One region of the Ruminococcus sp. N15.MGS-57 genome, then DNA from elsewhere that is predicted to be linked to it. Evidence: predicted binding sites of a transcription regulator. Region 1 holds the regulator's gene; each other region holds the start of a gene.
The links. The regulator LexA, encoded in region 1, represses DNA repair genes until DNA is damaged. The targets are predictions, from matches to a motif close to CNAACANNTGTTNG.
Positions count from the first base shown of each region.

Region 1 (2,278 bases):
CTTCCATGCTCACACAGATATTCGTTCAGGAGGGTACTGACCTTTCCTGCGTTATAGGCGGAAAGCTCCCAAGCATAGGCGGCTCAGGCAAGGCAGGCTCATCACAGACTATGGTCTGTGAATCCTGTGAGTTCGAGGATCATTTTCTCAGACTTTTCCCTGACGTTTCAATTATCCTTAACGTTGACGCAGACCACCTTGAGTATTTCAAGAATATTGAAAATATCATAAAGTCTTTCCATAAGTTCGCAACCATGGCTTCAAAAGCCGTTATCTATAATGGCGACGACGCAAATACTCTGAAAGCCGTTGAGGGTGTCAACAAGGAAATGATATCTTTCGGCTGGGATAAGAAAAACGATTATTCTGCCGTTATAAAGTCTAAAAAAGGCTTGCAGACACGCTTTGAGCTTTATTATAAGGGCGAGTTTGTCAGAGAGCTTACTATCCATGTTCCTGGCGACCATAACGTCATGAACGCCCTTGCAGCTATCGCTGCCGCAAGATATTCAGGCGTTTCATGGGAGGGTATCGAAAAGGGACTTGATACTTTCTTTGGCGCAATAAGACGTTTCGAGAAGATAGCCGAGGTCAAGGGCGTTACTATCGTTGACGATTACGCTCACCACCCAAAGGAGATCGAGTGTACACTGAAAGCCGCAAAGGGTCTTGATTTCAACAGAGTGTGGGCAGTTTTCCAGCCTTTCACCTATTCAAGAACAAAGATACTCATGAACGATTTTGTGAAAGCACTTTCTATTGCAGATATTGCCGTTGTAACGGATATCATGGGAAGCCGTGAGAAAAATACCGACGGTGTTTATGCTGAACAGCTTGCAGAGAAGATACCAAATGCAGTTTGGTTCAAGACCGACCATGAGCTTGTTGATAAGCAGACTGCACAGCAGAAGGAATATAACTTCTCACAGTGTATCGACTATATAAAGAAAAACTGCAAGGAGGGCGACCTTGTTATAACTCTTGGCTGCGGAGATGTCTATAAGCTTGCAAAAAGGCTTGCAAAAGAGCTTTAGGTTTAGAAGATAAAGATTTATTGATATAACAGAAAGGACGGAGCTATGAGAAAAGTAACCGAGAACGAGAAAATGGTATTCGAGTTCATAAAGGATCGCATAGAAGAGGGATATCCGCCGACAGTTAGGGAGATTTGTGCGGAGTTTGGCTTTAAGTCTACCTCAACAGCCCATAGATATATAAATAATCTCACCGCAAAAGGCCTTCTTGAAAAGGGAAATAACCAGAACAGAGCCATAAGGCTCACAGGCGGCAACGGCATGAAGATCCCCCTTGTGGGAACTGTCACCGCAGGTATCCCTATCACTGCCATTGAGGAGATAACAGACTATATAAGCTTCCAGCCTGCAAGGCATTACAGCAATCCGCTTTTTGCCCTAAAGGTAAGGGGAGAGTCCATGATAAACGCCGCTATCCTTGACGGAGATATGGTAGTTATAGAGCAGACCCCATATGCAGAAAACGGCGATATAGTCTGCGCGCTTGTTGACAACGAGTCAGCTACCATAAAGACTTTCTATAAAGAGGACGGCCATTACAGACTGCAGCCTGAAAATGACACCATGGATCCTATCATAGTAGACGAAGTAAGCATACTTGGCAAGGTTGTGGGCGTTGTAAGATATCTGTAAATATAGATAAAGAAGATTTGTAGGGGCGAACAGCGTTCGCCCGTGTCATTAAAGAAAACGGGCGGATAGTCCAACATAGATATAGAAAAAACTTCGACAAACAAAACAGTTCTAAGTGTGTAAAGGATTGGTAATAATGAGCAGACATTGTACATTCTGCGGTTCTAAGCTGGAGGACGGAGCTAAGATATGCACCAACTGCGGAAAAATGGTACCTATCGCCTCATCGACCCAAAGACGTGGCGAGCAGGAGTTTATAGACCGTTCAAGGATACAGGGCATACCGAAGCGTGTTTATGAACACCCGAAAAGAGCCGAAGCAGAGGAAAGAATGCGCCGAGAGCAGGAAGCTCGCAGGGTAAAGCGTGTAAGAGAGACAGAGCGAAACAGAGAAATGAGTGCGGCAGACTATAGGCGCACCCCAACTGAACATTCAAGCAGCGGCAAAGAGAATTATGGTAAGGGCAAAAAGATACTAAAGACCTTGCTTAAGATCGCAGTGGTAATATTGGTGATATATTTTGCGATTGCCTTTGTGAGAATATTCAGCGTAAGACATTCCACATACGATTTTGATACCGAAATGAAATTAGCAAGCGAAAATTACGGTG
Region 1 is NZ_LARF01000004.1:5,993-8,270, reverse strand. It holds gene murC (UDP-N-acetylmuramate--L-alanine ligase) at 1-1,034, shown strand, start outside; gene lexA (transcriptional repressor LexA) at 1,080-1,667, shown strand; gene WS40_RS01215 (zinc ribbon domain-containing protein) at 1,804-2,278, shown strand, end outside.

Region 2 (2,278 bases), on a different contig from region 1:
ATAAATATCGAGGACTTCAAAGAGCCTAACGGCGGCGTTGTTATCCCTAACCCTAATGCTCCGACAAGCCTTGGTGTGGGTGAGAAATTTATAAGAGAACTTCTTGAAAACAATCAGGACAGCATTGTTATAATCGACGAGGCATATGTGGATTTCGGCAGATATTCCTGCGTGGAGCTTGTGAAAGAGTACGATAATCTCGTTGTAACACAGACTTTCTCAAAGTCACGTTCTCTTGCAGGCATGAGAGTGGGCATGGCTTTTGCCAGTGCCGAGCTCATCAGCTATATGCAGGCTGTTAAGGACTCATACAATTCCTATCCTCTCGACCAGATAGCCATAGAAACTGCCGTTGCAAGCCTTTCTGACGAGGATTATTTCAAGGCGACAGTTGAAAAGGTCAAGGCAACAAGGGATAGAACAGCGGAAAAAATGCGTGAAATGGGCTTCAACGTCCCTGACAGCGAAACGAATTTTCTCTTTGCACAGCATGAAAAGCTCTCTGCAAAGGAGATCTTCACATACCTCCGTGAAAATGGTATCTTCGTGAGATACTTCAACAAGCCGAGAATAGATAACTTCCTGAGAATCACTATCGGCACAGACGAGGAAATGGATCTTATGCTTGAAAAGCTTTCGGAGATATGCAAATAATATAGTTATCACAAAAGCTTATGGATATATCTATTCAGTGTAGGGGCAAACAGTGTTCGCACCTTAGTTTCTGATTTTTTTGAAAGACTTTTGTTCGGGCGGCTCTGACCGCCCTTTTTTGTGCCTTATCCCTTAAAATCAGAGCATAAAGGTATTGAAAATCAGAAAATGTTGTGATATAATTATCATAAGTAATTATTGCCTGAAGAAAGGATATGTATATATGTTGATAAATTCACTGGCGGCGCTTGCCCTTGGCTTTGCGCTGGATATGCTCCTTGGCGACCCTGAAGTAGTGGTCTATCCTCAGTATTTTATAAAAAAGCTTGTGGCAAAGCTTGATAAGTCTTTCAGAAACAGCTATAAAAACAACCCCGAAGCACAGCGTATGGCAGGTCTTATGATGACTGTGATAGTGCTTCTTATAGTTGCCGCTGTGGCATTGCTTCTTCTATTCGTGGGTTATAAGCTAAATGCCGCACTTGGCATCTTCCTCGAGGGCATAATGTGCTGGTCAGCACTTTCTGTAAAGTCCCTTAAAACTGCGGCAGGGGGAGTGATGCGTGCTGCAAGGGCAGGCAATCTTTCTTCTGCACAGCGCAAGGTAAAAAAAGTGACCTTTCGTGACACTGACGATATGAACATTGACGCTGTTATAAAAAGCACGGTGGAGTCGGTTGCAGAGAACACCACAGATTGGGCGGTCGCACCTATTTTCTGGTCTGCGATATTCGGCGGTCTGGGCGGAATACTCTACAGAACAGTGAATATTATCGACAACACAGTGGGCTATAAAACAGACACATACATAAACTTTGGCAAATTCCCTGCAAAGCTGGACGACGTTCTCAGTTTTATACCTGCAAGAATAGCCGCCCTGCTTATAAAAATGAACGTTTCTTATCTTCACCTTGACAGCAAGAACGCTTCTCAGGTATACAAAAAAGACAGAAGAAAATCCCCTAGTCCTAATTCAGCGCAAACTCAGTCGGTGTGTGCAGGTGCATTGGGTATACAGCTTGGCAGTGATGAGTATTACGGCGGACAGCTTGTAAGAAAGCCTGTTATAGGCAGAAATCTAAAGCCATGTGAGCCTAACGATATATTCTGGGCAAATCAGCTTTTGCTTGGCACATCGTTCTATGCTATGCTTTTTACAGCAGTTATAAGAACAGCACTGTTCTTTGTGATATGATATAAAATAACAATAGCCGAGAGGTAAATGCCCCTCGGCTATGTTTTTATAGTGTAGAGGCGACCTTGGGTCGCCCGCTTATCATTAATTTCTGTGCAAAAAAAAGACCTCCCACCAAGAGAGGTCTTTTGTGTTATCAGTGGTTTCTGTACCAATCACGAATGAACTTGCCGCTTGCTGTTAGCTGTGAAGTGCCGCTCTTTATTGCTTTGAGGTTCGTGCCGCTCTTGAATGCGGAAGCCGTTTCGCTCTTTCCGCAGGCTGACCAGTTTATGTAGCCTACTTTTAGTGAGTCGAGAAGCTTGAGCCATTTCGTGCTTTCTGTTGAGTTATATCCGCCGTTTCCGCTTGCGTCGCAAGTTCCGAACTCAGATACAAGAACAGGAAGTCCCTTTTTGTAGCAGTTCTGAAGTCTGTTTCTCAGCCAAT
Region 2 is NZ_LARF01000001.1:14,589-16,866, forward strand. It holds gene hisC (histidinol-phosphate transaminase) at 1-654, shown strand, start outside; gene cbiB (adenosylcobinamide-phosphate synthase CbiB) at 878-1,849, shown strand; gene WS40_RS11190 (cellulase family glycosylhydrolase) at 1,986-2,278, opposite strand, start outside.
Region 2: a site for LexA is predicted at 738-751, ahead of cbiB (adenosylcobinamide-phosphate synthase CbiB). Genes of this name have one in related genera too.

Region 3 (2,278 bases), on a different contig from region 1:
AAAATGGAAGACCTGATAAACGAATACAACCAAACTAATGATACAAAAGGAGAAAAGCATGAAAATATACTGCATGAGTGATATCCATGGCTGTTATTCAGCACTTTGCGACGCTTTGGAGCTTGTCATTGACCACCTTGACGAGCCTGACACAAAGCTTATCTTTCTGGGAGATTATATCCACGGCGGCGAGGACAATATAGCTGTGCTTAAAAAGATTATGGGCTTGCAGAATACATATGGCCATAACAAGGTGGTGGCGCTTCTTGGCAATCACGAGGAAATGGTGATGAGCGGTTTTTCTTCGGTGAATGAAATGCTTGGCAGCGGCGAATATGATGACGCTGATGACTCGTATAGATATTGGTTTGAACGTCTGCCGAGATATCATGTTGAGGGCAACACTATCTTTGTCCACGCAGGCATTGACGAGGATTCGGGCAATGCTTGGGAATACTGCACCGAGGATTATATTTTTACAGAGCAGTATCCCCACAGGCTTGGCAAGACACACGGACTTGACAAAAAGGTGGTGGCAGGGCATGTCCATACCAACACGATTTCAGGCGACCGCAGATTTAACGATATCTACTATGACGGAGCGAGTCACTACTACATTGACGGAGATGTGCTCAGCACAGGAGATATAAATGTTCTTATGGTAGACACTGACACTGATAAGTATTATAAGGTAACAGAGAATTACAATATTCCTATTGAGCCTTATGACAGTGAAGCTTGGTAGACTATTGTATGCCGTCTTAAAACCCAATATAACACTAACGTCCCCAAGTTTTCCTCGGGGACGTTTTTTACTTTGTCAACTGCCATGAAAAGAGTTAATTAAAAATTCAGAACTTTTGTTCGATTTTCTGTTGTAAAACAGAAAGTTTCGTGGTATACTATTATACATAAAGGAAAAAGGCGGTGATGCTATGGAAAAGACCTATGTTGCAATAGACCTGAAATCTTTTTATGCTTCGGTTGAGTGCGTGGAAAGGCAGCTTGACCCATTGAATACAAACCTTGTGGTGGCTGATGAGAGCCGAACGGAGAAAACTATATGTCTTGCAGTGTCACCGTCACTGAAAAGCTTTGGTATTTCAGGTAGGGCAAGGCTTTTTGAGGTCATTCAGCGTGTGGAGCAGGTCAATAAGGAGCGTTTGCAGAAAGCTCCTAAAAGACAGTTTTCAAAGAAAAGCTATATCTATTCGGAGCTATCCGACCCTGCCTGCGAGCTTGATTATATCGTGGCAACTCCGCAAATGGCGAAATATTTGGCTGTGAGCGCAAAAATATACGGGATTTATCTGAAATATGTGTCACCAGAGGATATTTTCGCCTATTCTATCGACGAGGTCTTTATTGACGCAACGGGCTATCTCGGGCTTTATAACGTTGACGGACGTGGCTTTGCACAAATGCTCATTTTGGACGTGCTGAAAACTACAGGTATAACCGCCACAGCAGGCGTTGGAACGAATATGTATCTGTGCAAGGTGGCAATGGATATTGTGGCAAAGCATATCCCTGCGGATAAAAACGGCGTCCGTATCGCAGAGCTGAACGAACAGCTTTACAAAGAAACGCTGTGGGGGCATACCCCTATCACGGACTTTTGGCGTGTGGGCGCAGGCACAGCGAGCCGCCTTGAAAAGCTTGGTATTTACACCATGGGGGATATCTCACGCTGGTCGCTGGACCATTATCTTATAGGGAAGCTTTACAAGGTTTTCGGCAAAAATACCGAGCTTCTTATCGACCACGCATGGGGTATCGAGCCTACCGCCATACCTGACGTGAAGTCATACCGCCCCTCGAACAACAGCATTTCCTCTGGGCAGGTCTTGCAAGAGCCGTGTAATTATGAGCGCACAAGGCTCATTCTGTGGGAAATGGCTGATATGCTGTCCCTTGATCTTGTGGATAAGGGCGTTGTAACAAATCAGATCGTTCTCACTGTGGGGTATGATAAAGAAAGCTTGGCGGACGGTCACTATACTGGCGAGGTGGTTTGCGACCACTATGGCAGGAAGATACCCAAGCACGCCCATGGCACTCAAAATCTAGGCAGGCACACTTCCTCGACCAGAAAAATAATAGACGCAACCATGGCTCTTTTTGACAGAATTATCGACAAGACTTTGCTTGCAAGACGGCTTAATCTGACCGCCTGTAATGTCATAAGAGAAGAGGATATCCCCGAAGTTGAGAGCTATGAGCAGATAAGCTTGTTTGATATGGCGGAAGCGGCAAATGCTGATAACAACGCAGAAGA
Region 3 is NZ_LARF01000052.1:8,513-10,790, reverse strand. It holds gene WS40_RS09520 (metallophosphoesterase) at 59-745, shown strand; gene WS40_RS09515 (Y-family DNA polymerase) at 936-2,278, shown strand, end outside.
Region 3: a site for LexA is predicted at 854-867, ahead of WS40_RS09515 (Y-family DNA polymerase). Genes of this name have one in related genera too.